DNA from 3 places in the Kitasatospora sp. NBC_01266 genome. Region 2 is predicted to be linked to each of the others. Evidence: riboswitches for the same ligand, from Rfam matches in the RefSeq annotation. Region 2 holds a riboswitch; each other region holds the start of a gene.
What was found. Region 2 has a riboswitch for S-adenosylmethionine ahead of OG403_RS10655 (aminotransferase class V-fold PLP-dependent enzyme). Riboswitches for the same ligand answer to the same signal wherever they lie in the genome.
Positions count from the first base shown of each region.

Region 1: it holds a riboswitch for S-adenosylmethionine, as region 2 does, so the genes downstream of both, thrC (threonine synthase) here and OG403_RS10655 (aminotransferase class V-fold PLP-dependent enzyme) in region 2, are expected to answer to the same signal.
Region 3: it holds a riboswitch for S-adenosylmethionine, as region 2 does, so the genes downstream of both, OG403_RS06965 (amino acid ABC transporter permease) here and OG403_RS10655 (aminotransferase class V-fold PLP-dependent enzyme) in region 2, are expected to answer to the same signal.

Region 1 is NZ_CP108458.1:4,749,066-4,755,988, reverse strand. Features, by position in the region: gene OG403_RS20855 (HD domain-containing protein) at 1-154, shown strand, start outside; gene OG403_RS20850 (hypothetical protein) at 236-589, opposite strand; gene groL (chaperonin GroEL) at 690-2,312, opposite strand; gene OG403_RS20840 (cold-shock protein) at 2,629-2,832, opposite strand; gene OG403_RS20835 (ubiquitin-like small modifier protein 1) at 3,378-3,656, opposite strand; gene thrC (threonine synthase) at 3,693-4,973, opposite strand; SAM riboswitch class I at 4,991-5,122, opposite strand; gene OG403_RS20825 (glucosyl-3-phosphoglycerate synthase) at 5,275-6,285, shown strand; gene OG403_RS20820 (alpha,alpha-trehalose-phosphate synthase (UDP-forming)) at 6,508-6,923, shown strand, end outside.
Region 2 is NZ_CP108458.1:2,539,681-2,546,603, reverse strand. Features, by position in the region: gene qcrA (cytochrome bc1 complex Rieske iron-sulfur subunit) at 1-608, opposite strand, end outside; gene qcrC (cytochrome bc1 complex diheme cytochrome c subunit) at 605-1,414, opposite strand; gene ctaE (aa3-type cytochrome oxidase subunit III) at 1,558-2,178, opposite strand; gene OG403_RS10665 (hypothetical protein) at 2,644-3,069, shown strand; gene trpD (anthranilate phosphoribosyltransferase) at 3,214-4,287, shown strand; SAM riboswitch class IV at 4,402-4,521, shown strand; gene OG403_RS10655 (aminotransferase class V-fold PLP-dependent enzyme) at 4,572-5,930, shown strand; gene OG403_RS10650 (Lrp/AsnC ligand binding domain-containing protein) at 5,946-6,227, opposite strand; gene OG403_RS10645 (rhomboid family intramembrane serine protease) at 6,224-6,923, opposite strand, start outside.
Region 3 is NZ_CP108458.1:1,566,544-1,573,466, forward strand. Features, by position in the region: gene OG403_RS06955 (NtaA/DmoA family FMN-dependent monooxygenase) at 1-313, opposite strand, end outside; gene OG403_RS06960 (LLM class flavin-dependent oxidoreductase) at 340-1,569, opposite strand; gene OG403_RS36680 (putative leader peptide) at 1,699-1,938, opposite strand; SAM riboswitch class IV at 2,115-2,223, shown strand; gene OG403_RS06965 (amino acid ABC transporter permease) at 2,533-3,627, shown strand; gene OG403_RS06970 (amino acid ABC transporter ATP-binding protein) at 3,624-4,433, shown strand; gene OG403_RS06975 (ABC transporter substrate-binding protein) at 4,504-5,532, shown strand; gene OG403_RS06980 (Fur family transcriptional regulator) at 5,905-6,315, opposite strand; gene katG (catalase/peroxidase HPI) at 6,693-6,923, shown strand, end outside.

The DNA.
Region 1 (6,923 bases), 2.2 Mb from region 2:
GGACGTGTTCCGCCGCGAGCGCGCGGCCGTCCTGCGCCAACTGCTGGCGCTGCCCGCGCTCTACCGCACCCCCGCCGCGCACGCCCGCTACGACGGGCCGGCCCGCACCAACCTGGCGGCCGAACTCGCCGAACTCAGCAAGCCGGTGCCGTAGCCGCGGCCGCGCGCCGGCGCAGCCCGGCGGGTCAACGGGTCAACGGGTCAACGGGTCAACGGGTCAACGGGTCAACCAGGATCACGTCAGCGACCCGACCGCGGCCACCACGACCCCGCGCTTGCCGCAGACCCAGTGCGGATCGGGGCCCAACTCCGGCTCCACGCCGAGCGCGTGCGGATCGTCATCGGCCCGCGCGCAGTCCTCGCAGAGCGGCCAGCGCCCGTACGCCTCCAGCAGCGCGTCCTGCACGTCCTGGGCGATCAGCCCGAGCACGAACTCGGCCCCGTCCGGCCACTGCTCCAGCCACCACCGGCGGTGCGTCACGGCGTCCTCCACCAGCGACACCACGGCGGCGTCAGCCACGTCGCGGGCGGACAGGTCGGCGAGGATCAGCGAACGGGCGCTGTGCAGGGCGGCTTCGAGATCGGGCATGCGCCCATTGTCCCGTATCCGCGAGGGGCCCCGGGGCAGGCGAAAGGGCGGCCTCCCGAAGGAGACCGCCCTGTCAGAACAGCTGATCCTCGAAGGAGGATCAGAAGTCCATGTCACCGCCCGGCATGCCGCCGCCGGCGGCCGGGGCGGCCTTCTCCGGCTTGTCGGCGATGACGGCCTCGGTGGTGAGGAAGAGCGCCGCGATGGAGGCGGCGTTCTGCAGCGCGGAACGGGTGACCTTGGCCGGGTCGATGATGCCCGAGGCGATCAGGTCCACGTACTCGTTGGTCGCGGCGTTCAGGCCGTGGCCGGCGGGCAGGTTGCGGACCTTCTCCACCACGACGCCGCCCTCGAGGCCGGCGTTGGTGGCGATCTGCTTGATCGGGGCCTCCAGCGCGACCTTGACGATGTTGGCGCCAGTGGCCTCGTCGCCCTCGAGCTCGAGCTTGTCGAACGCGACACCGGCCTGCAGCAGGGCCACGCCACCGCCGGCGACGATGCCCTCCTCGACGGCCGCCTTCGCGTTGCGAACGGCGTCCTCGATGCGGTGCTTGCGCTCCTTCAGCTCGACCTCGGTCGCCGCGCCGGCCTTGATGACGGCCACGCCGCCGGCCAGCTTGGCGAGGCGCTCCTGGAGCTTCTCGCGGTCGTAGTCCGAGTCGCTGTTCTCGATCTCGGCGCGGATCTGGTTGACCCGGCCGGCGACCTGCTCGCTGTCGCCGCCACCGTCGACGATGGTGGTCTCGTCCTTGGTGATGACCACCTTGCGGGCGGTGCCCAGCAGCTCGAGACCGGCGTTCTCCAGCTTGAGGCCGACCTCCTCGGAGATCACGGTGCCGCCGGTGAGGATGGCGATGTCACCGAGCATGGCCTTGCGGCGGTCGCCGAAGCCCGGGGCCTTGACGGCGACGGACTTGAAGGTGCCACGGATCTTGTTGACCACCAGGGTCGACAGGGCCTCGCCCTCGACGTCCTCGGCGATGATGACGAGCGGCTTGCCGCTCTGCATGACCTTCTCCAGCAGCGGGAGCAGGTCCTTGACCGAGCCGATCTTGGAGTTGGCGATCAGGATGTAGGGGTCCTCGAAGGAGGCCTCCATCCGCTCCAGGTCGGTGGCGAAGTAGGCGGAGATGTAGCCCTTGTCGAAGCGCATGCCCTCGGTGAGCTCGAGCTCCAGGCCGAAGGTGTTGCTCTCCTCGACGGTGATGACACCTTCCTTGCCGACCTTGTCCATGGCCTCGGCGATGAGCTCGCCGATCTGGGTGTCAGCGGCGGAGATGGAGGCGGTGGAGGCGATCTGCTCCTTGGTCTCCACGTCCTTGGCCTGCGCCAGCAGCTGGTCCGAGACGGCCGCGACGGCCTTCTCGATACCGCGCTTCAGGGCCATCGGGTTGGCGCCGGCCGCGACGTTGCGCAGACCCTCGCGAACCAGGGCCTGGGCGAGCACGGTGGCGGTGGTGGTGCCGTCGCCAGCGACGTCGTCCGTCTTCTTGGCGACCTCCTTGACGAGCTCGGCACCGATCTTCTCGTACGGGTCCTCGAGCTCGATCTCCTTGGCGATGGAGACACCGTCGTTGGTGATCGTGGGGGCGCCCCACTTCTTCTCAAGGACGACGTTGCGGCCCTTGGGGCCCAGCGTCACCTTGACGGCATCGGCAAGCTGGTTCATGCCGCGCTCAAGGCCGCGGCGAGCTTCCTCGTCAAACGCGATGATCTTGGCCATCGGAAGTGGTCCTCCAGGACACGGTCGACTGCTCGGACCAGTGGTGCCCGCGACGGACGGCCCTGGTATGCGGGGGTCCTGTCCCCTACCGCTCCCGGGGGCCTCACCGACCCAGTCCGTTTGTCACTCTCACACTGTGAGTGCTAACGCCAATGATTAGCACTCCGGCATGGCGAGTGCAAGCTCCTTCGATGACCGGACGCCAACTCGCGGCGAACGAACGGCAGGCCCGCACCCGCCCCGCGGTGGGGATGGGTGCGGGCCTGCCGCTGAACCACCAGCTCGGTGAGAGCCGAGGCTCCGAGGTTCGGAAAGGTCAGACCGCCGCGCGGACCATGTCCGCCTGCGGGCCCTTCTGCCCCTGGGAGATCTCGAACTCAACCCGCTGGCCCTCTTCAAGGGTGCGGTAGCCGTCCATCTGGATCGCGCTGTAGTGGACGAACACGTCCGCACCACCGTCGACCGCGATGAAGCCGTAGCCCTTCTCCGCGTTGAACCACTTGACGGTGCCCTGAGCCATTCCGAACTCCCCTAGTGCTGTGCTGGCCCTTCACGCGCCCGCAGGTCACGAGCGCGGGTCTGGCGGAGATGCCCGAGGAAACCCCCCTGGGCGCACTCCTGCATGCCGCAGCGCCCCACCCCCGGAAGCCAGTTGGCGCCGACGGAGCAGGCGAATGCATCGACCGCGGCTGAATGTATCCGCATCGGAGCCCTGTGCAACAGGCCCACTGAACGCCAATTCGACGAGGCCGTGAAGGGATAGCAGGGGAGGAATGCGACAGAACTCGTCATTTCACCTGGGACATAGCGGACGAAACTCACGAATAGCCCAAAGAATTCTGACGCGGCGCCGACATGATTCGGTTGATACAGCGGCAGCTGGCGTCTCAGGACCCGGGACGCCCCGAGCCGCTCTCCAGCCGCGCACCAGAACCGGAGGCGGAAGTCGGGGACAGCCTATGCCCTCCCGGGGACCACCGCGGACACGGCTCGGGGCGCCGCGCCCCGCCGATGGCCGACGGGGCACGGCGCCCCGAGCGCCTGCCGAAGAGCCGTGACGGGCGGTCAGCAGCCGCCGGCCACCGCCGGGATGATCGACACGCCGGCGCCGTCGCCGACCGCGGTGGCCAGGCCCTCGGCGAATCGCACGTCGTCGTCGTTCACGTACACGTTGACGAAGCGGCGAAGCTTGCCGGCCTCGTCCAGGATCCGCTGGGCGATTCCGGGGTGGTTCTGCTCCAGGTCGGCGATGACCTCCTGCAGGGTGGCGCCCTCGGCGCTCACCTCGGACCTGCCGTCGGTGTAGGTACGCAGGATGGTCGGAATGCGGACGGTCGCGCTCATGGGGTTACTCCTCGCTCGCTGCGTGCTGGGGGTGGGTCAGGAGGCCAGGCCGGCGGCCCGGAAGGACTCCAGGGTCGGCCGGATGGTCGCGGTCAGCCCGGCGTCGGCGACCGCGTCCAGCGTCTTGAGCCCGTCCCCGGTGTTGATCGCGACGGTCTCCTTGGCCGGGTCCAGCAGGCCGTTCTCCACCAGCTTCCTGAGCACGCCGATGGTCACCCCGCCGGCGGTCTCGGCGAAGATCCCCTCGGTGCGGGCCAGCAGCCTGATCGCGGCCACCACCTCGGCGTCGGTGACGTCCTCGACCGCGCCGCCGGTGCGCCGGGCGATGTCCAGCACGTACGGGCCGTCGGCCGGGTTGCCGATCGCCAGCGACTTGGCGATGGTGTCCGGCTTGACCGGCTTGATCACGTCGCGGCCGGCCTTGAAGGCGGCGGCGACCGGGGAGCAGCCGGCCGCCTGGGCGCCGAAGATCTTGTACGGCCGGTCCTCGACCAGGCCGAGCTTGATCAGCTCCTGCAGCCCCTTGTCGATCTTGGTGAGCTGGGAGCCCGAGGCGATCGGGATGACGAGCTGCTCCGGCAGCCGCCAGCCGAGCTGCTCGCAGATCTCGTATGCCAGGGTTTTGGAGCCCTCGCCGTAGTACGGGCGCAGGTTGACGTTGACGAAGCCCCAGCCCTCGCCGGCCGGGTCACCGATCAGCTCGGAGCAGAACCGGTTCACGTCGTCGTAGTTGCCCTCGATGCCGACCAGCTCGCCGCCGTAGACACCGGCCATCACGACCTTGCCCTGCTCCAGGTCGTGCGGGATGAAGACGCAGGACTTGAACCCGGCGCGGGCCGCCGCGGCGCCCACCGCGCCGGCCAGGTTGCCGGTGGACGAGCAGGACAGGGTGGTGAAGTCGAAGGCGCGGGCGGCCTCGATGGCGCAGGCCACCACCCGGTCCTTGAAGGAGTGGGTGGGGTTGCCGGAGTCGTCCTTGACGTGCAGCTGGGCGGTGAAACCGAGCTCGCGGCCCAGGTTGTCCGCCTTCACCAGCGGGGTCCAGCCGGGGTTCAGGTTGGGCTTGCCGGCCACGTCGGCGGGCACCGGCAGCAGCGGGGCGTAGCGCCAGATCGAGGCCGGTCCCGCCTCGATCTGCTTGCGCAGCTGCTCGGCGTCGTAGCCGGCGAAGTCGTAGGCGATCTCCAGCGGGCCGAAGCACTCCAGGCAGGCGAAGCTGGGGCCGAGCGGGAAGCGGGTGCCGCACTCGCGACAGGACAGCGCGGCGGCGGGGCCGAGGTCGACGGTCGCGGAGGGTGCAGGGGTAGCGGTAGCCATGATGGCGGAGGCCTCTCTCCTCATCTTCCCCGTGGCGCGGTCGCGCCACAGGCCGGAATTGGCACCTGTCCCGCCGGCACCTGCGATGGCCGGGCGAGAAGGTTGCCGGGACGTCGACGGGCCGTTCCCTCAGTCCCTCTGGATGAGCTCTGTGAAGTTGTGGTCCTGCGTTGTACTGGTCTCGCGCTGCGACCGACCCCGACGTGCGAAGGTCTGACCGCAGTACGAAGACTGTAACCGAAGGCCGGACGCCTGACCCTGACCGTCCGCCACGCGAGACGAGAGTTACGAGGAGCGAGATTTGCCTGCCGAGCAGAGCCCCGCGCCACTGCCTGAGGTGGCCGACTGGCTGCGCCGCCGGTCCTGGCGGTCGGCCGACCGGTCGGCCGACCGGCTGCTGGCCGCCAAGCGCGCCGCGGGGCCGGCCGGGACGGTGAGCGTGGTGCTGCCCGCGCTGGACGAGGAGTCCACGGTGGGCGGGATCGTCGAGGTGATCCGGCGCGAGCTGATCGAGCGGCTGCCGCTGGTGGACGAGCTGGTGGTGGTCGACTCCGGCTCGGTGGACCGGACCGCCGAGGTGGCCGCGGCGGCCGGCGCCCGGGTGGTGCACCGCGACGAGATCCTGCCCCGGGTGCCCCCGGTGCCCGGCAAGGGCGAGGTGCTCTGGCGCTCGCTGCTGGTCACCAGCGGCGCGATCGTCTGCTTCATCGACGCCGACCTGCGCGAGTTCGACCCGGCCTTCGTCTCCGGCATCATCGGCCCGCTGCTCACCGACCCGGACCTGCAGCTGGTCAAGGCGATGTACGACCGGCCGCTGGAGACCGGGGGCGCGGTGGTACCGGCCGGCGGCGGGCGGGTCACCGAACTGGTCGCCCGGCCGCTGCTCAACCTGCACTGGCCCCAGCTGGCCGGCTTCGTCCAGCCGCTCGGCGGTGAGTACGCGGCCCGCCGCTCACTGCTGGAGCAGCTGCACTTCCCGACCGGCTACGGGGTGGAACTCGGCCTGCTGGTGGACGCGCTGGAACTGGTCGGCCTGGACGCGCTGGCCCAGGTGGACGTCGGGGTGCGCCACCACCGCCACCAGGACAGCCAGGCGCTGGGCCGGATGGCCGCCACCATCTACCGCACCGCGCTGGAGCGGCTGGACCGCACCCACCGCCTGAAGGCCGCCGAGGGCCTGGCCCGCCCGGTGCTGACCCAGTTCACCCGGGACGCCCTGACTCGCGAGTTCACCGCGCACAGCCATGAGGTGGCCGCCCTTGAGCGGCCCCCCATGATCGAACGGCCGGAGTACCCGGCCGGATCTTCATGACCGCTGTCCGGGTTTGGCGTCCGCCGCCTCCGGCAAGGTTGAAGACGTGACTCCGCCACCCCGAAGGTCGAGGCGGCTTCTCCCCCGGCCCCGAGGAGCCTCATGACGGCCAAGCCCTGACCGCTGCTCCGAGAGCGGGGAGCCAGAGTACTACACAGCGCTGTCGGTGTGTCAGCAGAAAGTCACCATCTCGTCTGCCGACGGCTTCCGACAAGGAGAGACATGGCCGATCACACGCGCGCCCGCGTCCTGGTGGCATCCAACCGGGGCCCGGTCTCCTTCAGCAGCGCCCCGGACGGGTCGCTGACCCTCAAGCGCGGCGGCGGCGGGCTGGTCTCCGGGCTCTCCGCGATCGAGGACCCGAACACCGTCTGGGTCTGCGCCGCGCTCGGCGAGGCCGACCGCGAGGCGGCCCGGCGCTCGCCGCAGGGGCGGCTGGACCAGGGCGGCTTCGACGTCGGCGGACAGGCCGTCCGGATGCTGGACATCGACCCGGAGGTCTTCGACCGCGCGTACAACGGGGTGGCCAACTCCACCCTCTGGTTCCTGCACCACCTGCTCTACGACACCCCGACCGCGCCGGTCTTCGACGCCACCGCCGCCGAGCAGTGGAGCGCCTTCGAGGCCTACAACCGGGC
Region 2 (6,923 bases):
ATGGCCGGAGTGGCCTCGCTCCAGGCGGTGCTGTCCAGCGACTTCTCGGGCAGCGGGCCGAGGTCGCGCAGCAGCATCACGCCGGAGAGCGGGACCAGCGCCATCGAGCCGATCAGGGTGTTGCGGATCATCTTGCGGCGGCCGAAGCCGGACTCGCCGGCACCGGTCTTGAACTGCTCGATGACGTCCGCGCGGACCTCGTCGTCAGCCTCGATCGGGTGACGCTCGGCCGGGTGCTCGACGTCCGACATCAGGGTGCGCGCCCAGTGCACGGCGCCGGCGCCGATGCAGAAGAGCGCCACACCCAGGGTCATACCGAGCGCGAAGTTCATCGCGCTGATGTGGCCCAGCGGGAAGATGTAGACGATCTTGTCCGGGTCGATGCTCACGTAGCTGGCGATGAAGCCGACCGTGGCCAGCATCGACACGATGAAGAGCAGCGACACGTGGCGCTCGGCCCGCTTGGCGGCCCGCTCGTCGATGTCGGTCCGGCGCACCTCGTGGGCCGGCAGGCCCGGGTCCGCGAACGGGTTGTCGGCAGCGGCTACCTCGCCGTGCCCTTCGGCGGTGTCCGCCGGCAGCTTGTCGTCTGACATGTCGTGGCTCATGACTTCTTGGCCTTGGTGGTGTGAGCGGCGACCCAGATCGCGATGGCGATCAGGACGCCGAGACCGAAGATCCAGCCGAACAGACCCTCGGTCACGGGACCGAGGCTGCCGAGCGAGAGACCGCCGGGGTTGGGCGCGTCGTTCGCCTGGTAGCGGACGAAGGCCACGATCTCCTGCTTCTGCTTCTCCGGCATGGTCGTGTCGGGGAAGGAGGGCATGTTCTGCGGGCCGGTCTGCATGGCCTCGTAGATGTGCTTCGCGTCGACGTTCTCCAGCGAAGGCGCGAACTTGCCCTGCGTCAGGGCGCCACCAGCACCAGCGAAGTTGTGGCACTGCGAGCAGTTGGTACGGAACAGCTCGCCACCCTTGGAGATGGCGTCGGTCTCGGTCGACGTGTACTGGTCCTTGGTCGGCGTCACCGGGCCGGGGCCCAGCGAAGCGACGAAGGCGGCCATCGCGTCGATGTCGTCCTGGCTGTAGATGTTCGGCTTCTTCAGGACCTGCGCGCCCGGCTGCTGGGCGGGCATCCGGCCGGTGCCGACCTGGAAGTCGACCGCGGCGGAGCCCACGCCCGCCAGGCTCGGGCCGGTGGAGCTGCCCTCACCGTTCAGGCCGTGGCATGAGGAGCAGCCAACAGCGAAGAGGCGCTTGCCCTCATCGATCTGGAGCGACTGCGCGGAGCTGTCGGCCTTGGCCGCCTCGGCGGGCGCGAACACGGCATACAGCCCCCCGGTGGCCGCGAGGGCGAAGAGTAGGACGACCAGCGCCGCCAGCGGGTGGCGCCGTCGTGCGGAGAGCTTTTTCACGGAATAACCCCGGTGTCAGGATCAGGATCTGGTCGGCTGGTGGAGGCCCGGTGCGCGGAGCATCGGCCTGGCGTGGGCACGGGCAAAGGACCCGGCGCCGGTGAGGGCATACGGGTCCGGCCGGCGGCCAGCGACCTGATCGGTTACTTGATCAGGTAGATGGTCGCGAAGAGGCCGATCCAGACCACGTCGACGAAGTGCCAGTAGTACGACACGACGATCGCCGCGGTGGCCTGCTCATGCGTGAACCGCTTGGCTGCGTAGGTCCGCCCCAGCACCAGCAGGAAGGCGATCAGACCGCCCGTCACGTGGAGCCCGTGGAAGCCGGTGGTGAGGTAGAACACCGAACCGTAAGGGTCGGACGACAGCGAGATGCCGTCGTGCTTCACCAGGTTGGTGTACTCGTAGATCTGGCCGCCGATGAAGATCGCGCCCATCACGAAGGTGATCGAGAACCACGTGCGGAGCTTCTTGACGTCACCGCGCTCGGCGGCGAAGACGCCGAGCTGACAGGTGAGCGAGGAGAGCACCAGGATCGTGGTGTTCCCGGAGGAAAAAGGAACGTTGAGGGCATGAGCCTTCGACGCCCAGAAGCCTGGCCCCATCACGGATCGTGCCGTGAAGTACATCGCGAAGAGGGCCGCGAAGAACATCAGCTCGGAACTCAGCCAGACGATGGTTCCGACGCTGGTCATGTTCGGTCGGTTGACCGATCCATGTGCGTGCCCGGTTTCTACTGCTGTTGCTGTCGCCACGACCGACATTATGTCGGTCCCTTATTCCGTCTTCACGCCGGGGGGTCTCCCTCGGAGTGTCCGGTGCGTGCGGTATGCCCGGATGGCTGCGCGGCGGGCCGTGCGTACCCGGCGTGCGTCCGCTGACGAGGGCTTTCGTCGCGCCGATCGGACTTTTCTGACGGCGCGTCCGGTCTGACCACCCGTTCGCGCGGCGCGTCCTGACGGCGGACGGAGTGCGGGTGCGGTAGCGCTCTGGGCCGTCCGAGTGGACTGTACCGCCGAGGGTGACGCGTCCTCGCCCGCTCGGGTGATGGCCCGGTGGCTGCCGGGGTGATCTTCGGACCGGGGCTGACGCCGGACTCGCCCGGAGTCGATACCGCCGTCGATGTCGCGCCGATCCGGAAGAGATCGCGCCAGTCGCCCTCCGCGGCGGTTGATCGGGAGTAGCATCCACCGTGCTGGACGTGGTCTGGATCACATGGGAGCAGGTCGATGGCGACGCACACGAGTGACGAGACGCTCACCGTTCTCGTCTACAGCGATGACCGCAACACCCGGGCGCAGGTCACCTCGGCGCTCGGCCGCCGTCCGGCCGCCGACCTGCCGGAGGTCGACTATCTGGAGTGCGCCACCGTGCCGGCCGTACTCCGGGCGCTGGAGAAGGGCGGCGTGGACCTCTGCGTCTTCGACGGCGAGGCGGTGCCGGCCGGCGGCCTGGGGCTGGCCCGGCAGGTGAAGGACGAGATCTACGGCTGCCCGCCGGTGCTGGTGCTGATCGGCCGGCCGCAGGACAGCTGGCTGGCCGCCTGGAGCCGGGCGGACGCGGCGATCTCCCAGCCGGTGGACCCGGTCGCGCTCGCCGAGGCGGTGGCCAAGCTGCTGCGGGCCCGGCTCGGCGCGCGCAGCCTCGCACGCTGACAGCCGGGCTGGACGGAGGGCCGCCCCGGGCGGGGCGGCCGTCTCAGCAGGAGAGAAGGGCCGCCGCGGATGCCGTGGCGGCCCTTCGCCGGTCGCTAGGCTGGCCGCATCCCTCCGTAACGAGCATGCGAGCTGGAGTAGGCCATGGTGAATGTGAACCCTGCGAACGGCGGTGCGGACCCCGCGCAGGTGGTCCGCACCTGGCCCGACCTGCTGAGCACCCTGCTGGACGGCGGTGACCTGTCCCGGGCGGACGCCGCCTGGGCGATGGACCGGATCATGAGCGGTGAGGCCAGCCCGGTGCAGGTGGCCGGATTCATGGTGGCGCTGCGGGCCAAGGGCGAGACGGTGGCCGAGGTCGCCGGGCTGGTCGAGGCGATGTACGCGCACGCCGAGCCGCTGCACATCCCCGGGCCGGCGGTGGACATCGTCGGCACCGGCGGCGACCGGGCCAAGACCGTCAACATCTCCACCATGTCGGCCATCGTCGCGGCGGCGGCCGGCGCCAAGGTGGTCAAGCACGGCAACCGGGCCGCCTCCTCGGCCAGCGGCTCCTCCGACGTGCTGGAGCGGCTCGGGATCAAGCTGGACCTGAGCGCGCGCCGAGTGGCCGAGGTGGCCGAGGAGGTCGGCCTCACCTTCTGCTTCGCGGCCAAGTTCCACCCCGCGATGCGGCACGCCGCCCCGGCCCGCCGCGACCTCGGGGTGGCCACCGCCTTCAACATCCTCGGGCCGCTGACCAACCCGGCCCACGTCACCGCGCACGCGGTCGGCTGCTTCGACACCCGGCTGGCGGGCCTGATCGCCGGGGTGCTGGCCGAGCGCGGCTCCACCGCGCTGGTCTTCCGCGGTGACGACGGGCTGGACGAGCTGACCGTCTGCACCACCTCGCGGGTCTGGCTGGTGCGGCAGGGCGCGGTCACCGAGACCGTGCTCGACCCGCGCGAGCTCGGCATCGAGCTGGTCGGCATCGAGGCGCTGCGCGGAGCGGACGCCGAGTACAACGCCGACGTGGCCCGGCGGCTGCTGGCCGGGGAGCGCGGCGCGGTGCGCGACGCGGTGGTGCTGAACTCGGCGGCGGCGCTGGTCGCGCTCGAGCTGACCGAGGCCCCGCTGGTCGAGCAGCTGGCCGCCGCGATGGTGCGCACCGCCGCCGCGATCGACTCCGGCGAGGCACAGGACACCCTCAAGCGCTGGGCCGAGGCCACCGGGCGCTGATCCTCCGTCACCTGTTCCGGACCCGTGGGCCGTTGGCGCCCACGGGTCTTTCGCTGTCCGCATGCTGGAAGGGTGTTTGACCACGGTTCGGGCGCTGATCTACAGTCTTCGCCAGGTCATGAGTGACAGCGCGACAAGCCCCAGCTTGCTGTCCGGCAACCCTCCGTCCGTGGCGGGGTGCCCTGGGTGAAGACCAGGCCAGGCGGCGACAGGTCCGCACGGCAAGCGCGGACCACCGGTGTCTTCACACTCCCGGGGTCCTGACCCCGAAGGAGTGCATCCGTATGTCCACCTCCGTTGACCTCTGCGCCCCCCTCGCCGTGCTCGGTGCCGACGTCCAGGTCCCGCTGGTCTCCGGCGAGAAGGTCGGCTACGCCGCGCTCGACTACGCGGCCAGCGCCCCCGCCCTGCAGCGGGTCTGGGACGAGGTGGCCGCCTACGCGCCGTACTACGGCAGCGTGCACCGCGGTGCCGGCTACCTCTCGCAGCTCTCCACCGACCTGTTCGAGCAGAGCCGGCGCACCGTCGCCGACTTCCTCGAGCTGCGGGAGGGCGACCAGGTGGTCTTCACCCGGGCCACCACCGACTCGCTCAACCTGCTGGCCGGCGCGCTGCCGGCGGGCACCCGGGTGTTCGCCTTCGAGACCGAGCACCACGCCTCGCTGCTGCCCTGGGCGCAGGCCGGGCTGCCGGTCAGTTACCTGCGGGCGCCGCGCTCCCCCGAGCAGGCGGTGGCCGCGCTGGCCGAGGCGCTCGCGCAGTTCCCCGAGGGGCCGCGACTGCTCTGCGTCACCGGCGCCTCCAACGTCACCGGTGAGCTGTGGCCGGTGGCCGAGCTGACCCGGGTCGCGCACCGGTACGGCGCCCGGGTGGTGCTGGACGCCGCGCAGCTGGCCCCGCACCACCGGGTCTCGGTGCGCGAGCTGGACGTGGACTGGGTCGCCTTCTCCGGTCACAAGCTCTACGCCCCGTTCGGCGCGGGCGTGCTGGCCGGCCGCAGCGACTGGCTGGACGCCGCCGCGCCCTACCTGGCCGGCGGCGGTGCCTCGCGCACCGTGGCCCGGGAAGCGGACGGCTCGGTGGCCGTCGAGTGGCACCAGGGACCGGCCCGGCACGAGGCCGGCTCGCCGAACGTGATCGGCGCCTACGCCGTCGCGGCGGCCTGCCGGGCGCTGACCGAGGCCGGCTTCGAGGCGCTGGAGGCCCGCGAGCGGTACCTGATCGACCGGCTGACGGCGGGCCTGGCCGAGATCCCCCAGGTCAAGGTGCTCAGCCTGTTCGGTGCCGAGGCGGCCCGGGTCGGCGTGCTCTCCTTCGTGGTGGAGGGCTGGAACAGCTCGCACTTCTCGGCGGCGCTCTCGGCCGAGTACGGGATCGGGGTGCGCGACGGGCTGTTCTGCGCGCACCCGCTGGTGCGCACGCTGCTCGGGGGGGAAGAGGCAGGACCTTCCGAGTGCGGGGCGCCGGAGCCCTCGCTGCCGGGGGAGCGCAGCCTGAACGCGATCCGGGTCAGCTTCGGGGCGGGCACGCCCGAGGAGCACATCGACCGCTTCCTGGGCGCGGTGCGCGAGCTGGTCAGCGACGGCGCGCGGTGGAACTACCGCAACGAGGGCGGGCGCTGCGTCGCCGACACCCGGCGCTGACCGGCCGACGGCTCGTCAGCCGTCCAGACCGAGCGCGAAGGCGGCTTCCAGGTCGTGCTGCGAGTAGGTGCGGAAGGCGATCTGGGTCTCGGTGTGGGCGACCCCCGGCACCTTGTTGAGCCGGCCGGGGATCACCTCGGCCAGGTCGTCGTGGCGGCGCACCCGCACCATGGCGACCAGGTCGTACCCGCCGGTCACCGAGTAGACCTCGCTCACGCCCTCGATCGCGGCGATGGCCTCGGCGATCTCGGGGATCTGGTCGACGCTGGTCTTGATGAGCACGATGGCGGTGATCACGGCTGGGCTCCTGGGATGGGGGTCCCCCCGGCCGGAGGCTGGGGAACGGTGGGGCCAGCGTATCCGGCACGTCGGGCCGCCACCCACAGCGCCAGGAACCCGGCGCTGAAACCGATCACATGGGCCAGGTAGGCGACCCCGCCGCCGGCCTGGCGCAGCGACCACCACTGGACGGCGAACCAGAGGCCGAGCACCAGCCAGGCCGGCAGCCGCAGTGGCAGGAAGAGCAGGGCCGGGACCAGCGTGGTCACCCGGGCCCGCGGATAGAGGCGCAGGTAGCCGCCGAGCACCCCGGAGATCGCCCCGGAGGCGCCGACCAGCGGGCGCAGCGACTCGGGGCCGTGCCCGCCGAGGGCCGCGTAGCCGTAGTTGGCCAGCACGCCGACGGCCAGATAGAAGAGGAGGAAGCGCAGCCGGCCCAGCCGCTCCTCGACGCCCGCGCCGAAGACATAGAGGAAGAGCATGTTGCCCAGCAGGTGCAGCCAGCCGCCGTGCACGAAGAGCGAGCTGAGCGCGGAGAGCGCGGGCACCTTGTGCGGGGTGGCGAGCAGCGGGCAGCCGGGCAGCGGGGGAGTGAGGCCGGCCAGCTGAGCGGCGGTCAGCGGACGGTTGCTCAGCAGCTCGGCCGGGATCGCGCCCCAACGCTGCTGGTAGTGCTGCGCGGCGCAGGCGCGCGCGGGCGCACTCGAGCCGTAG
Region 3 (6,923 bases), 970 kb from region 2:
GCTCGTTGAAGGTCGAGTTGATCGTGCCGGCCAGGCCCAGGCGTTCGGTGACGGCGGCCAGCGCGGCCAGCACGGTGAAGGTGTCGGGTCGCCCGACGACGTCCAAGTCGTAGATCTCTCCGCCCTGTTCGCGCAGCCGCAGCCCCTCGGCGAGAAAGAGGAAGTCGAACTTGGCTCGTTCGGCGGTCTGCGCGAAGTGCCGGAACGAGCTGAACTCGACGTGGCTGCCCGCCTCCGGGTCGCTCCAGACGGTGGTGTTGTTGACGCCCGGGAAGTGGGCGGCGAGGTGGATCTGCTTGACAGGCTTGCTCATGGTCCTGACGTCCTTCTGACCTGGAATCAGACAGCGGCGGTGGCATAGCGGTTGGCCGGGCGAGGCAGGCCGAGCAGCCCGCGCAGGGTGTTCGCCCGGTACGCGGTGCGGAAGGCATCGCGGCGCTGGAGTTCGGGCACCAGGTGGCGGGTGATCTGCTCCAGGTCGTGCGGCAGCACGGCGGGCCGCAGCCGGAATCCGGTGAGCCCGGCCTGCTGCAACTCCTGTAGCAGATCGGCGAGTTGCTCGGGCGTGCCAGTGAAGACCGGCGCGTCGCCGGTGAATTCGCCACCGGCGCTCTGGTCCAGGCGGGCCCGGCGCTCGGCGGCGGCGCCGGGGTCACTGTCGAGGAAGACGGTGAGGTCGCCGAAGACGTGCACCGTCTCCTCGGCCCGGCCGGCCGCGGCCTGCTCGCCACGGATCTCGGCCACGATCGACCGGGCGTGCCCGGTGTCGCGCGGGGTGACGAATCCCAGGTCGGCCGAGCGGGCCACCAGCCGGTACGGCACGGTGGCGTGCGCCAGCGCGGCGACAACGGGCTGGCCCTGCGGCGGGCGTGGCGTGATGGACGGCCCCCGGACGCTGAACCTGCTGCCCTCGAAGTCGATGTAGTGCAGCTTGCGGCGGTCGATGAAGCGCCCGCTCCCGGCGTCGCGGATCTCCGCGTCGTCCTCCCAGCTGTCCCACAGCCGCCGCAGCACCTCGACCCAGTCGCCGGCCTCGTCGAAGAGCTCCGCGAGCAGCGCCTGCCCGGCCGGCGAGGCCAACTCCTCGATCCGCAGCGGCGGCACCGTGCGGCGGCCGAAGTGCGCGGCCTCGTCGGAGCGGCCGGACACCTGCACCCGGACCCCGGCCCGCCCACCGCTCACGTAGTCGAGGGTCGCGATCGCCTTCGAGAGGTGGAACGGTTCGGTGTGGGTGACCACCGCGGTCGGCACCAGCCCGATGTGCCGGGTCAGCGGCGCCACCCGGGCGGCGATCAGTACCGCGTCCAGCCGCCCCCGCACCTGGTCGGTCCGCCCGTCCGGGCCGGTGTACCGGGAGGACTGCAGGCTCAGCGAGTCCTCGATGGTCACGAAGTCCAGCAGGCCCCGCTCGGCTTCGGCGACCAGCTCGGACCAGTACCGCGCGGTGAGCAGCTCACCGGGCCGGGCACCCGGCTCCCGCCAGGCCGCGGGATGCCAGCCGGCGCCGTCGAGGGCAACGGCCAGGTGGATAGGTGGAGTTGACGGTCCGGGCTGGGCTGGTCCAGGCATGGGCGAACTGCTCCCTGTGGGCATGCCGACATCACGTCCACGTCCACGCCCGTACGGCGGCCGGGCTGGCGGGTCGGCAGGTCGGCGAAAAGGAGGAAAGCGGGGAAAGGATGCGAAAGCGACTAGCGACTAAGCGGCGATGCGCTGGTACGCCGGACAGAGGGCGGCGGCGACGCGCTGCAGATCGATGTGGCGCCGCGAGTACGTGGTGGCGACGCGGCACCGGGCCTTGGCGACGACCGCGGTGGCAGGCTCAGCGGCTTCCCGCACCCTCGCCACCTCCATCCCGGTCGGCTCTCGGCCGTTCACGTTCGCGCGTGCCGGGACTTGACGCCGACACTCACAACCTGACTGCAAGCTACCCGGCATCCCGGTCGGACACAATCCTCTTCGGGAGAACACGGATCATGACCGGCCGTGTTCCCCCGGGTGCGGGCACGACCGGGCCGACCGGCCGACACCGCCCCGCCCGCGCCGCCGTCTCACCCTGCGGCCGGGCAACGTTGACGCACATCCCGACCAGGGCCTACTGTCCGGCGCAGAACGGTCATGAGCGTCAGCGACAAGCCCTGGCTTGCTGACCGGCAACCCTCGCGTCGCGGTGGGGTGCCCCAGGTGACGACCGGGCCGAGACGATTTCGGTAAGCGCGAGGCCCTGCGGGGCGGATGGCGATGGTGGCGGCGATGTACGCAGGTTCGGGGACGGCGGCCGGCCGGCGTCATCGCCGTGCCGCCGCCTACCTGAGCCGTCACATCGACCTGCTCCGCGTCAGCAGCGCACTCTGTACGGCCACCCGCAGCGCCCGTTGTCCGCGCTGACGACTTCCTGACGCCCGCCCCGCGCGGCGCTCCCCTCCCGTCCGTCCCACCCGGTGCGATGTGCTGTGCCACGCCCGGGTGTCCTCGCTCCGCCGGGCCGCGACCACGCGGCGGGTGGAGTGCGGGAACTCGCTGGAGTCCTCGATGAGTGAATCCCTTGTCCCTGCCGTGCCGTTGGGCGCGGCACCGCCATCCGAGGCGGTCCCTCCCCCGCCGCCGACCAGCACGCCCGCCCAACCCGCCGAGCCCGCCGAGCCCGCCGAGCCCATCGAGCCCACCGACACGGCGCCGCCGCGCCCGCGGTCCGCCGTGGGGGTGCCCCCGGCCGCAGGCCGGGGGCGGGTCATCCCGCTGCGGCATCCCGGCCGGTGGATCGGCACCGCGGCGATCCTGGTGCTGCTCGCCCAGCTCGGGCACGGGCTGGTCACCAACCGGTTCTACCAGTGGGACCGGTTCCAGTACTGGTTCGCCCGCCCGGTGATCACCCACGGCCTGTTCGTCACGCTGCAGGTGACGGCCTACAGCGCCGTCCTCGGACTGCTGGGCGGCATCCTGCTCGCCCTGGCCCGGCAGTCCAGCAACCCGGTCCTGCGGTCGGCCAGTTGGGTCTACATCTGGCTGTTCCGCTCGGTGCCGCTGATCGTGGTGCTGCTGTTCCTCTACAACTTCAGTGCGCTGTACCACAGTTTGAGCATCGGAGTGCCGTTCGGACCCGCCTTCGCGCACTTCGACGAGTCGAAGCTGGCCACCGACCTCGTGGTGGCGGTTGTCGGGCTGAGCCTGAACGAGGCCGCGTACGCCGCGGAAGTGGTGCGGGCCGGCCTGCTCTCCGTCGACCAGGGCCAGCACGAGGCGGCAGCCGCACTCGGACTGCCCAGGCGCTACCAGTTCGCCCGGATCGTCTTCCCCCAGGCCCTGCGGGCCATCATCCCCTCCTACGTCAACCAGCTGATCGGCCTGGTGAAGAGCACCTCGCTGGTCTTCTACGTCTCGCTGCTCGACCTGTTCGGCTCCGTGCAGAGCCTGGGCAGCACCTACCCCGGCGACATCGTGCCGCCGCTGCTGGTCGCCACCGTCTGGTACGTGATCCTCACCAGCGTGGTCTCGGTCGCCCAGTTCTACGTGGAGCGCCACTACGCACGCGGAGCGCTGCGCGCTCTTCCACCAACCCCGTTGCAGCGGCTGCGTGTCGGCCTGCGAACCGTGCGGGCGCGCCTGCGACAGGAGACGGCGGTATGAGCACCCTGACCCCGAGGACCCCGAGGATCCCGGTCGACGCAGCCGCCCCGGCCGCCGTCGCGGTCCATGACGTGCACAAGTGGTACGGCACCCACCGGGTGCTCGACGGCGTGGACCTGACGGTCCCGGCCGGTCAGGTCACCGCGATCCTGGGGCCGTCCGGCTCGGGCAAGTCGACCCTGCTGCGCGTGATCAACCACCTGGAGAAGCCCGACATCGGCCACGTCAGCGTCAACGGCGAGCTGATCGGCGTACGTCGGCACGGCGAACGGCTGAAGGAGCTGAGCGAGCGGGCGATCCTCACCCAACGCGGCCGGATCGGCTTCGTCTTCCAGAACTTCAACCTCTTCCCGCACCTGACCGTGCTGGACAACGTGGCCGCCGCTCCGGTGGCCACCGGAGCGCTGCGCAAGCCCCAGGCCCAGGAGCTGGCACGCACCCTGCTGGGCCGGGTGGGGCTGGCCGACCGGACCGGCGCCTATCCGCGCCAGCTGTCCGGCGGGCAGCAGCAGCGGGTGGCGATCGCGCGGGCGCTGGCGCTGCGACCGGGGGTGATCCTCTTCGACGAACCCACCTCCGCGCTGGACCCGGAGCTGGTCGGCGAGGTGCTGGCCGTCATCAAGGACCTGGCCACCAGCGGCGCCACCCTGATCATCGTCACCCACGAGATCGGCTTCGCCCGCGAGGTCGCCGACCACATCGTCTTCCTCGACGGCGGCCGGATCCTCGAACAGGGCCCGCCCGCCGAGGTATTGGACAACCCGCGGCAGCCGCGGACCAGGGAGTTCCTGAGCAGGGTGCTCTGACCCGCGGACCGCCCCTCCCCACCTGCCCATCTGCCCGCCCGGCAGCCACCCCGAACGATCAAGGACAACCATGCCCAGCTCCAGCCTCCGCAGCAGACTCCTGCGCGGCCTCGCCGCCGGCACCGCGGTCACCACCCTCAGCGTCAGCCTCGCCGCCTGCGGGAGCGACGCCGGCTCGACCACCGCGTCCACCGACCAGGCCGCAGCCGGTGTGGTCACGGTGGGCGCCCTGTCCAACGGGGCCGCGAAGCAGGCCGATCTCAAGGTGTCCGAGGTGGCCGCCATCCGGGCCGAGCTGCCGAAACCGCTGATCAGCAGCGGAAAGCTGGCCATCGGGGTCGGCGCGCTGCCCGCCGGGTTCCCACCGCTGGCGTACGTCGGCAGCGACCAGCAGACCCTCACCGGCGCCGAGCCCGACCTCGGCCGCCTGGTGGCGGCGGTCCTCGGCCTCAAGCCGGTGGTCTCCAACGCCACCTGGGAGAACCTGTTCGTGGGCATCGACAGCGGCCGGACCGATGTCGGCTTCTCCAACATCACCGACACCGAAGACCGCAAGAAGAAGTACGACTTCGCCTCCTACCGCCAGGACAACCTGGCCTTCGAGGTCCTGAAGAGCAGCAACTGGAACTTCGACGGCGACTACGAGAGTCTGGCGGGCAAGACGGTCGCGGTGGGCTCCGGCACCAACCAGGAGAAGATCCTGCTGGAGTGGCAGGCCAAGCTCAAGGCCGAGGGCAAGGACCTGACCGTCAAGTACTTCCCGGACAACAACGCCGTCTACCTGGCGCTGGCCGGCGGGAAGATCGACGCCTACTTCGGCCCCAACCCCGGCATTGCCTACCACATCACCCAGGACGCGGCGACCACCAACCCGACCCGCAACGCGGGCAAGTTCTCCGGAGCGGGCGCCACGCTCCAGGGGCTGATCGGCGCGACCGTGAAGAAGGACAGCGGCCTGGCCAAACCCATCGCGGACGCCATCAACTACCTGATCGAGAACGGACAGTACGCGCAGTGGCTGGCCGCCTGGAACCTGTCCAACGAAGCCGTCAGCAGCTCGCAGGTCAACCCGCCCGGCCTGCCCCTGAGCAACTCGTGACGCGGCGCGACTCCTGACGCCGCGTCATTTCTGACGCCGCGTGATGTGTGACGCCCGGCTGCCCCGCCGAACGCGAGCGGGGCAGCCGGGCGAACGGTGTGCCAGTCGCCGAAGTCGCCGGCGGCCCGCACCGAGCGGGTGACGTCCGACATGCCACACCGCGCGTCAATGCGCGGTGAAGCCCCCCAACTCCCGCGCGGGCCGCTAAGGTGCAGGCAGTCCGCGCCGACGAGCGGCGGCAAGTCCTCGGGGAGCGTGGTGGGGCATCAACTCGCGGCTCGCGCTGGTGGCGGAGCCCGACGGTCGGACCGGGGTGGTCCCCCGGGTGTCCCGGGCGTACCTGTCCCACCTGTCGCCGCGCTGCCGGGTCCCTCAGGCGCAGGCCGGGCACAACCCGCGGTAGGTGACCTCGACTTCGGAGACCGTGAAGCCGAACCGCTCCTCGGCCGGCAGGTCGGCCAGCGGGTTGCCCACCGGGTGGACGTCGCGGATGGCGCCGCAGCTGGAGCAGACCAGGTGCTGGTGCGGCGTGTGCGCGTTGGGGTCGTAGCGCTTGGCGCGGCCGTCGGTGGCCACCTCGCTGACCTCGCCGAGCGAGACCAGCTCGCCCAGGGTGTTGTAGACGGTCGCCCGGGAGATCTCGGGCAGCCGCTGTGCCGCGCGGGCGTGCACCTCGTCGGCGGTCAGGTGCACGTGGTCGCCGTCGAGGACCTCTGCCACGACCCGTCGCTGCGAGGTCAGCCGCCAGCCACGCCCGCGCAGTCGTTCCAGCAGGTCACTCATATCGGTTCACCTAACTCGGCTTCGGCGGGAAACCCCGGAGTTTACCAGTGGGCGTCCGGGCTCCGATCGGATATGGGATTGGCATGCTTCTTGACTTGGACTCTGTCCATCGTAGGATCGGATTGGGTTGTAAGCCAAGGGACGGGAAGGCTCCGGTACGGGCAGGAGACCAGGACGTGACGAACCGCCGCGGCGTAGCCGCGCGGCGACGGTCCCCGCAGCCGACGGCCGTCGGTCTCGCACCGCGCCGCTGCCGGCGCCCGCGGTTCTCCGAGCGACGAGGCCGAGGTCATCCACCGGTACCCGGACCCACCCGGACCATTTCACCACCTGCAGTTCTTGAGCACCGTAGTCCGCCTGGTCAGGAAGGATTCACCATGTCTGAGAACCATGAGGCAATCGTCGTAGACGCGAAGTCGGAGGGCACGGGCGGCTGTCCGGTGGCCCACGGGCGTGCCGCGCACCCCACCCAGGGGGGCGGGAACCGCCAGTGGTGGCCGGAGCGGCTCAACCTGAAGATCCTCGCCAAGAACCCCGCCGTGGCCAACCCGCTCGGTGCGGACTTCGACTACGCCGAGGCGTTCAACTCCCTCGACCTGCCGACCGTG